DNA from 3 places in the Ensifer meliloti genome. Region 3 is predicted to be linked to each of the others. Evidence: predicted binding sites of a transcription regulator. Region 3 holds the regulator's gene; each other region holds the start of a gene.
The links. The regulator PhoB, encoded in region 3, activates phosphate uptake and scavenging genes when phosphate is short. The targets are predictions, from matches to a motif close to TGTCATNNANCTGTCAT.
Positions count from the first base shown of each region.

Region 1 (3,271 bases), 680 kb from region 3:
TAATTCTAAGAATCGTGCCGCCGTCATTGTTAGGTCTGACCTGGAACGCCACGAGGCTTTCGAGAAAGGGAGGCTCGTCGTCGCGCATTTTGTAGCGGATTTCCTTGCCCGGTGCGGTGGAGACAGGCTCAGCCCCGGCCAGTTCCCGCCTGGGCAACCATCTCTCACGAAACTCAGGCATGCTGATCGCCCGCCAAACCTTTTCAGGCGCTTCATCGAGTTCGTATTCGAGCACCAGATTCCTTGCCTGCTCGTTTAGCTCCACATCGTTCATTGATCCATATCCCTCAGCAAGACCTTCAACGCATCGATCCGCGCCGGCCAGTAGGCGCGATACTTCGCCAGCCATCCGGCTATGAGCGCCAGCCCCTCCGGGTCGACCTCGTAGTTCACGAAGCGCCCCTGCCGTTCCTCCCGCACCAGCTTTGCATTACGCAATACGTGGAGGTGTTGGGACATGGCCGGTTGGCTGATGTCCATTCCGTTGCGCAAGGCACTGGCGTTCATACTTCCGCTCGCCAGCTTCTCGAAGATTGCACGGCGTGTCGGGTCGGCGAGAGCTTTGAATATGTCGTTCTCAATCATGACGTCAGATAAGCATACACTTATCTGATTCGCAACACTGATGGCACGCTCGGTGCAGGCGATTTGGCGCTGCCCGCCGTTTCAGGGATAAACCCGCACGCGGGGAGAGGGGGCCAAGGCGAAGCGCTGCCGCTTGTCCCTTCGCCCCGCCTGCGGGGAGAAGGTGCCGGCAGGCGGATGAGGGGCAGCTCCAGTGATATGTCGGTCAGGTCTTGACGAGCTTCAGCACCTTGTCGAAGGCCTTGAGCACCTGGGCGAGCTCGTGGCCCCGCTTCAATATCGTCCCGTGAGCGTTGAGCACGCTGAAGGCGCCCTGTTTCGCGGCGAGCTTCGGGTTTTTCTCGATGCGGTAGAGAGGCACTTCTCCGGCGCGCTTGAACACCGAGAAAACGGCCCGGTCCCTCAGATGGTCGATCGCATAGTCGCGCCACTCCCCTTCGCCCACCATACGGCCGTAGACCTTGAGGATCAGGTCGAGTTCGCGGCGATGGAAGGTGACGGGCGGGGGGTTCTTGGCTTGCTTGTATTCGTGAAGATCGACGACCACATCGGAGGTGGTCCGGCCGTAGTGACGTGCTTCGCCTCGCGGCAAATCCGTTTCATCAGTCATCGGCATTTCGGCCTTCTAATGTGACAGGACCACGACAGTGTGCCTCACACGATCGGAAAAGCAAGACGGAAGCTGTTGATCAATGTCAGCAATTCTTGGGGCTGCCGCAATTCAGTCAAAACGCCGCCCCAATTCGCCGCAACACTCCGACCGCTGCCGGACAGAGTCGTTGCCACCGTATGTCCGGCCAGCCGTCATGCTGCGGGAGGTTCTCGAACGCAGACATGGCTGGTTCGGTCCGGTAACTTCGAACCCTCAGCCCCAGCCCCTCGATGCTGCCGGGCCGAACCATCCCCTGTTCCGCCGCAAGCGAGGCGGAACGTTTCCTGCGCCCTCAGAGCTTTCCCTGCGGCCCCGCGAGAACCGTTGCAGCGCCGATGATGGCTCCGGGCGTTTCCTTGTCCTTCATCGATTGCAGCAGCACCGCGCAACCGCTGTTGCCCTGGCCTTCGATCAGGACCGAGGCGGGCAGCGTGAATTCCGCGGGCTTTCCCTCCCACATGCCGATCGTCTGGATGTCGCGCACGGCATGCCAATAGGCGATCTCCTTGCCGCTGTTCTCGCCCTTCTCGACCTTGACCACCCTTGCCCGGTCGAAATAGACGACGACGACATTCGCCCTGCCTTTGCCGGCACCGACCTTGATCGAGATTTCATCGCCGCCGATCGAGGCATCGACCGGCACCGACAGGCCCTTGCCCTTCTCGTCCATCAACGCAAGCCGGTTCCTGATGGCCGGCAGGTCCGCGCCGTTGGCATGATCGCGCCCGTTCAGGATCGCCTGCGGCGTGTAGACGCCGTAGCGGCCGAGCATCCGCGCATAGGCATATTGCCGCTCGGTATTTTCCTTGGAAGCGAGCGTGTCCGCCCATCCGAGATAATTCCAGTAGTCGACATGATAGGCGAGCGCGACGACCTCGCCTTCATCGACGAGCTTCTTGAGCGCTGCGTCCGCCGGCGGACAGGAGGAGCAGCCCTGGCTGGTGAAGAGTTCGACGACGCCCTTGATCTCCCCGCCCCCGACCGCCCCGTCCTTGGCCGCCCTGCCGTCATCCGCTGCGGACGCTCCGCAGAACGCACCAAACAGCCCGACCGCCAGGGCGAGACGTCGGATTGTTGGTGTGCAGGCGGATATCATGGCGTCTTTGTTCGTGCTCGTTAGAGCACTTCCGGGAAAATGTGGAACCGTTTTCCATCCGGAAGTGCGTCGTTTCAACGCGATTGCCGCGTGGGGAGACCCCTACATACGACGGGTATTCTTCAACGAAAAGTCACGTTGGAGTGACTGCCGCAAAGCCGTGGAAAACCCACGCCGAGCTGGCATGAAAAAGCCGGGACGCCGCTGTAGACGCCCCGGCTTTTCTGTTCATGACTTGCCGATCAGGCGGCGAGATCGCGCAGAACCGTCTGCAGGATGCCGCCATTGTTGACGTAGGTGACCTCGTCGAGCGTATCGATGCGGCAGATGAGCGGGACCTCCTTCACCGAGCCGTCGCCATAGGTGATCTTCGCCACGCGCTTCTCGCGCGGCTGGACGTTGGCGAGATTCTCGATCGTCACGACTTCGTCGCCCTTGAGACCCAGCGATTCCCAGGTCATGCCTTCCTCGAAGACGAAGGGGACGACGCCCATGCCGACCAGGTTCGAACGGTGGATGCGTTCGAAGGACTGGGCGATCACGGCCTTGACGCCGAGGAGGTTTGTGCCCTTGGCCGCCCAGTCACGCGAAGAGCCGTTGCCGTATTCGACGCCGGCGAAGATGACGAGCGGAACGCCCTCCTCCTTGTACTGCATGGCCGCGTCATAGATCGACATCTCCTCCTTGGAGGGATAGTGGATCGTATAACCGCCTTCCTTGCCGTTCGGGCCGAGCATGTGGTTGCGGATGCGGATATTGGCGAAGGTGCCGCGCATCATCACCTCATGATTGCCGCGGCGCGTGCCGTACTGGTTGAAGTCGGCAATCCCGACGCCATGCTCGAGGAGATAGGCGCCGGCAGGCGAGGCCGCCTTGATCGAACCGGCCGGGGAAATGTGGTCGGTTGTGATCTTGTCGCCGAAGAGACCGAGGACGCG
Region 1 covers NZ_CP120365.1:2,163,568-2,166,838, forward strand. The annotation lists gene PZL22_RS17465 (SRPBCC family protein) at 1-274, opposite strand, end outside; gene PZL22_RS17470 (ArsR/SmtB family transcription factor) at 271-585, opposite strand; gene PZL22_RS17475 (DUF2794 domain-containing protein) at 791-1,201, opposite strand; gene PZL22_RS17480 (DUF1223 domain-containing protein) at 1,530-2,333, opposite strand; gene acnA (aconitate hydratase AcnA) at 2,576-3,271, opposite strand, start outside.
Region 1: the regulator PhoB is predicted to act here: its motif matches at 1,216-1,232, upstream of PZL22_RS17475 (DUF2794 domain-containing protein).

Region 2 (3,271 bases), 330 kb from region 3:
GCCACGACCTTCACATGCGGGTTGAGGGCGTCGATCGCCGCTGCGGCGCTCTCGACCTTCGGCCGCCCGATATCGGCGGTGGCATGGATCACCTGACGCTGCAGGTTCGACAACGAGACCACGTCGTCGTCGACGATCCCGAGCGTGCCGACCCCGGCGGCCGCCAGATATTGCAGAGCCGGCGCGCCGAGCCCGCCCGCGCCGATGACGAGCACGCGCGCGGCCTTGAGTTTCTGCTGCCCCGGGCCGCCGATCTCCGGCAGCACGATGTGGCGTGCGTAGCGCGCAATCTCCGAAGGAGCGAGCGTCGCATCGGTCGTCATGTGCGTCTCCATGTAATTTTCGCGCAGGGCGCTGCATGTCACCCCGAAACGCGGCCGTTTGCAACGGCCAGATATTGAGCGCGCTCGCCAAGGGCGTCGAACATCGCCCGGTCGGTGCCCGTCATGAAGGACTGGCCGCCGAGCCCATCGACCAGATCGAAGAGGGCGGCGCGGCGTCCCTGATCGAGATGGGCGGCGATTTCGTCGAGCAGCAGCACCGGGGCGTGGCCGGTCATATCCCCGACGAGCCGTGCATGCGCGAGCACCAGGCCGACGAGCAGCGCCTTCTGCTCGCCGGTCGAGCAACGCTCGGCCTCGATGTCCTTTTCCCGGTGGCGGATCAGGAGATCGCTGCGGTGCGGCCCGTCCAGCGTGCGGCCCGCGGCCGCATCGCGGGCACGGCCCTCGGCGAGCATTGCCAGATATCGCTCTTCGAGTTCAAAGGCGGGAATGCCGGCACAGTCATCGAGAAAGCCGGCGAGCGACAGGCTTGCGGACGGAAAGGTCCCATCGCTCCGGCTCCGCTCGACGAGGGCCGAGAGCAGGCCGAGCATCTCCTGACGGGCAAGCGCCATGGAGATGCCGAGCCCGGCCATTTCGCGCTCGATGGCCGACAGCCAGGCGGGATCGGGCCGGAATTCCGAGAGAAGCCGGTTGCGGCTGCGCATGGCGCGGTCGAACTCGCTGGCGCGGCGGCCGTGTTCGGGATCGAGCGACAGGACCAGCCGGTCGAGAAAGCGCCTGCGGTCGGCGGAAGGGCCGGTGAAGAGGCCATCCATCGCCGGAGTGAGCCACAGCACCCTGAGGTGATCGGTGAGTTCGTCGACCGTGCGGGCCGCAGTGCCGTTGATCCTGAGGCGCCGTGATTGCCCCTCCTCGGTCCCTTGAGTGCCCGTGCCGATCTCCACCGACCCTTCCATGCCATCAACGGCGGCGAAGACCGAGAAACCATCGGGGGCGCCGACGCGGGCGACATCCGCATAGGCAGCGCGCCTCAAACCGCGCCCGGGCGAAAGAAAGGAGACCCCCTCCATCAGATTGGTCTTGCCCGCACCGTTCTCGCCGGTCAGCACCACATGGCGCTGGTCGAGGTCGAGCGCCAGCGTTGCATAGTTGCGGAAGTCGCTCAGTTTCAGGCGTGTGAGAAAGACCTTGTGGGGCATTGCAAGTCCGATATCGACGTTGCTGTCAGGTAGGATGAAAGCCCGGCCAAGGCAAGGCGGAAAGGGTGTTCTGTCCGCCTCTCCCCCGCCTGCGGCGATTCCGTATCCGGGCTGCGCATTTCCGCCCCAATCGCCTGTGGGAAAGCCGTTTTTTTCGGCCGCATCGGAACTTTCCCCGAGCGCGCAAGTACAATATGACAACTGCGTGACAATCGACAGTTGGATGGATCGCTGATGCTCGGCCTGTTTCGCAAGCTCCTCCCCCGGGAAGACCGTTTCTTCGACCTCTTCGCCGATCATTCGCGCACCGTCATGGGTGCGGCGGAGGCACTGAACGCGTTGCTTGCCGGCGGCCCGGACATCGAAAGCCATTGCGACCGCATCGTCGCGCTCGAGAACGAGGCCGACGAGATCACCCGCGAGGTTCTGCTGGCCGTCCGCCGCAGCTTCATCACCCCCTTCGACCGCGGCGACATCAAGGATCTCATCCAGTCGATGGACGATGCGATCGACATGATGCACAAGACGGTGAAAACCATCCGTCTCTACGAGCAGAAGAGCTTCGATCCCGGCATGCAGGCCATGGGTGCGGCGGTCGTCGAGGCCGCCCATCTCGTCGCCGAGGCCATTCCGCTCCTCAGCCGGATCGGTGCCAATGCTCATCGCCTCAGCGCCATCGCCGAGGAGGTGACGCATGTCGAGGATAGATCCGACCAGCTGCACGAGCAGGGCCTGAAGGATCTCTTCCGGCGCCATGGCGCTTCCAACCCCATGGCCTATATCATCGGCAGCGAGATCTACGGCGAACTGGAAAAGGTCGTCGACCGCTTCGAGGATGTGGCAAACGAAATCAGCGGCATCGTGATCGAGAACGTCTGATGGATGCGACGCTCGCCTTCCCGCTGCTCGTGGGGCTCATCGCCGTCGCGCTTTTCTTCGACTTCCTCAACGGGTTGCACGACGCGGCCAATTCGATCGCGACCATCGTATCGACCCGCGTGCTCCGGCCGCAATATGCGGTCTTCTGGGCGGCGTTCTTCAACTTCATCGCCTTCCTCTTCTTCGGGCTGCACGTCGCCGAAACGCTCGGAACCGGCATCATCGATCCGGGTATCGTCACGCCGCAGGTGATCTTCGCGGCGCTGATGGGCGCCATCACCTGGAACATCGTTACCTGGGTCTTCGGCATCCCGTCGAGTTCCTCGCACGCGCTCATCGGCGGTCTCGTCGGCGCCGGCCTGGCCAAGACCGGTTTCAGTTCCATCGTCTGGCAAGGCCTGCTGAAGACGGCCGGCGCCATCGTCATGTCGCCGGGCATCGGCTTCGTTCTGGCGCTGCTGTTGGTGCTGATCGTCTCCTGGCTGTTCGTTCGCCAGACACCCTTTGCCGTCGACAGCACCTTCCGGGTGCTGCAATTCGTTTCGGCTTCCCTCTATTCGCTCGGCCATGGCGGCAACGATGCGCAGAAGACCATGGGCATCATTGCCGTGCTTCTCTTCTCGCAGGGCTATCTCGGCTCGGAATTCTACGTGCCCTTCTGGGTGGTCATCACCTGCCAGGCGGCGATCGCGCTCGGCACGCTCTTCGGCGGCTGGAGAATCGTCCACACGATGGGCTCGAAGATCACCAAGCTCAACCCGATGCAGGGATTCTGCGCCGAGACGGGCGGCGCCATCACGCTGTTCGCCGCGACCTGGCTCGGCATTCCGGTTTCGACCACCCACACAATCACCGGCGCGATCATCGGCGTCGGCGCGGCGCGGCGCGTATCGGCGGTGCGGTGGG
Region 2 covers NZ_CP120365.1:2,515,316-2,518,586, reverse strand. The annotation lists gene PZL22_RS18980 (molybdopterin-synthase adenylyltransferase MoeB) at 1-335, opposite strand, end outside; gene recF (DNA replication/repair protein RecF) at 362-1,486, opposite strand; gene PZL22_RS18970 (DUF47 domain-containing protein) at 1,721-2,365, shown strand; gene PZL22_RS18965 (inorganic phosphate transporter) at 2,365-3,271, shown strand, end outside.
Region 2: the regulator PhoB is predicted to act here: its motif matches at 1,681-1,697, upstream of PZL22_RS18970 (DUF47 domain-containing protein).

Region 3 (3,271 bases):
TCTACGACAATGTCTCCTACGGGCCGCGCATCCATGGCCTGGCACGCACCAAGGCCGAACTCGACGAGGTCGTGGAAACGAGCCTGCAGAAGGCCGGGCTCTGGAACGAGGTGAAGGATCGGCTGCAGGAGCCGGGCACCGGACTTTCCGGCGGTCAGCAGCAGCGCCTCTGCATCGCCCGCGCCGTCGCGGTCAGCCCGGAAGTCATCCTGATGGACGAGCCCTGCTCGGCGCTCGATCCCATCGCGACCGCGAAAGTCGAGGAACTCATCCACGAACTGCGGGCGAATTTCACGATCGTGATCGTCACCCACTCGATGCAGCAGGCGGCGCGCGTGTCGCAGCGCACGGCCATGTTCCATCTCGGCAATCTCGTCGAGGAGAACGATACCGACAAAATGTTCACCAACCCGGACGATCAGCGCACCCAGGACTACATCATGGGCCGCTTCGGCTGATGGCGAGAGGGGCGGCGCTTTTCCGTCCCTCCCGGTTTAAGATCGACCGAGCCATTCAGAACAGCGGGTCTCCCGAGGAAACGAATATGTCTCACGCACACATCATGTCCGCCTTCGACGAAGAGTTGAAGTATCTCACGCGCCGCATCTCCGAGATGGGCGGTCTTGCCGAGCAGATGGTCGCGGACTCCGTCCGTGCGCTCGTCAATTCCGATCTTGCTCTCGCCCAGAAGGTTATCTCCGACGACACCATTCTGGACGACGCGGAACGGCAGATCGGCGAAAAGGCGATCGTCACCATTGCCAAACGCCAGCCCATGGCCTCGGATCTACGGGAGATCATGGGTTCGATCCGTATCGCCGCGGACCTGGAGCGCGTCGGCGATCTCGGCAAGAACACCGCCAAGCGCGTGATTGCCGTCGCCGGTTCGGGCATACCGCGCAAGCTTGCGCGCGGCCTCGAACACCTGGCCGAGCTCGCGCTCGTTCAGTTGAAGGAAGTCCTGGACGTCTACGCCTCCCGTTCGCCGGAAAAGGCGAACAGCATTCGCGAACGCGATGAAGAGATCGACGCGATCTACACTTCTCTGTTCCGGGAACTGCTGACCTACATGATGGAAGATCCGCGCAACATCACGCCCTGCACGCATCTTCTTTTCTGCGCCAAGAACATCGAGCGTATCGGCGATCACGCGACCAACATTGCCGAAACGATCTACTACATGGCGACAGGCGCCCAGCCGCAGGGCGAACGGCCGAAGGACGACATGACGTCGACATTGGGTTCCGTGACGGACTGAGATCGCCCGGCATCCGGGCCTATGCAGAATTTGTTCCGGCCGCTTTGGCGCGGCCTACCACCGTGCGCGGCGGCATGACGGCTGTCGTGCGTAGGAAGGAGTCCTACTGAATGTTGCCGAAGATTGCCGTAGTCGAAGATGAGGAAGCCCTAAGCGTTCTCCTGCGCTACAATCTCGAGGCAGAAGGCTTCGAGGTCGATACGATCCTTCGCGGCGACGAGGCGGAGATCCGCCTGCAGGAGCGCCTGCCCGACCTTCTCATCCTCGATTGGATGCTGCCCGGGGTTTCCGGCATCGAGCTCTGCCGCAGGCTGCGCCAGCGGCCGGAAACGGAGCGCCTGCCGATCATCATGCTGACGGCGCGCGGCGAGGAGAGCGAGCGCGTGCGGGGCCTTGCCACCGGGGCCGACGATTACGTCGTCAAGCCCTTCTCGACGCCGGAACTGATGGCGAGGGTCAAGGCTATGCTCAGGCGCGCCAAGCCCGAGGTTCTGTCGACGCTCCTGCGCTGCGGCGATATCGAGCTCGACCGGGAGACGCACCGCGTCCACCGCCGCAGCCGCGAAGTGCGCCTCGGCCCGACGGAGTTCCGGCTGCTGGAATTTCTCATGTCCTCACCGGGGCGCGTCTTCTCCCGTTCACAGCTCCTGGACGGTGTCTGGGGGCACGACATCTATGTCGACGAACGGACCGTGGACGTCCATGTCGGACGTCTGCGCAAGGCACTGAACTTCTCCAACATGCCCGACGTCATCCGGACGGTGCGCGGCGCGGGCTATTCGCTGGAGAGCTGAGACCGAAGGTGCCGGCTTACGGCATGGCAAAGAAAAAAGGGGCCTTTCCGGCCCCATTTTTCGTCGTGCATCCAGAGCGGAATGAGCAAGGCGCCTCAGCGCATGCGCCGGCGCTCGGCAGAGGGCTGGTAGGCCAGCCGGGCATGAAAGGTGCAATAGGGAGAGGCTTCCGGGGAGTCGTTGCCGCAGAAGTGGAACTCTTCCTTGAGCGGGTCGCCGATCGGCCACTTGCAAGTGCGTTCGGTAAGCTCCGTGAGCTCCAGCCGCCGCGACATCGGCAGGACGATATTCCTGTCGATCTGCAGCTCCTGGTCGATCGTCAGGTCGACTGCGAGCTCTTCCTTGAGCGCGGTCGCGCCGGCCGTGCGGGTCACGGTGCGGGTTACGGAACGCGCAGCGTAGTTCGGTGCGCGCGGGGCAGACGTCGCCCGTTTGGGGCGGGCTGCAGCGGCCGTGCTTCCGCCGGCCTTGGCGCGCCCGGGCAGGCTCAGCCGATGAACCTTGCCGATGACCGCGTTGCGGCTGACGCCGCCCAACTGCGCCGCGATCTGGCTGGCGCTCAGGCCCTCCGACCACAGCTTCTTCAGTTTCTCGACCCGCTCGTCAGTCCAGTTCATCTCTGCACTCCCCGTTCTCGGCGTTGGGATGGCGGAATCCGTCACCGCTCTCCGGGAAAAACCCGAAGATTCAACGCGATAATACTTTTGGTGACTAGGTCCGCCGCATGCGTCTAGTAATTGAATGTTAACCTACCGGCAGGGTGACTCCGTGGCAAGAGTCGCCGGAATCGCGCCGAATCGATTTCGCGGTTTTCCCCAACTTGCTGTCGGAGCGTTGCATTTTTGCAAGTCCCAGAGTGCGATTTTTTCGCGCTTCGGAATCGGTATCCGCAAAGCGCCTGCAAACCTTGGTTTTGTTGACATCGCGGTGCGAAATGGGAATAGTGCCTGTCGCCGCCGCAAGGCGGCATTTTTGATTTTTATCGGGCCGAACGGTCCGATGCCGCCGCCGGAATGAAGGAGAGCTCGACATGGCCGCAACCACGCCGCTTTACGACACCTATCTGCGCGCGCCGTTGCGTTTCGAGCGAGGTGAAGGCGTTTGGCTGATCGCCGAAGACGGCACGCGCTATCTCGATTTCGCTGCCGGTGTCGCCGTGAACTCGCTCGGCCATGCCCATCCTCATCTCGTCGAGGCGCTGAAGGCGCAGGCCGACAAG
Region 3 covers NZ_CP120365.1:2,848,035-2,851,305, forward strand. The annotation lists gene pstB (phosphate ABC transporter ATP-binding protein PstB) at 1-458, shown strand, start outside; gene phoU (phosphate signaling complex protein PhoU) at 545-1,258, shown strand; gene phoB (phosphate regulon transcriptional regulator PhoB) at 1,369-2,052, shown strand; gene PZL22_RS20575 (GcrA family cell cycle regulator) at 2,148-2,669, opposite strand; gene PZL22_RS20580 (hypothetical protein) at 2,821-3,069, shown strand; gene PZL22_RS20585 (aspartate aminotransferase family protein) at 3,083-3,271, shown strand, end outside.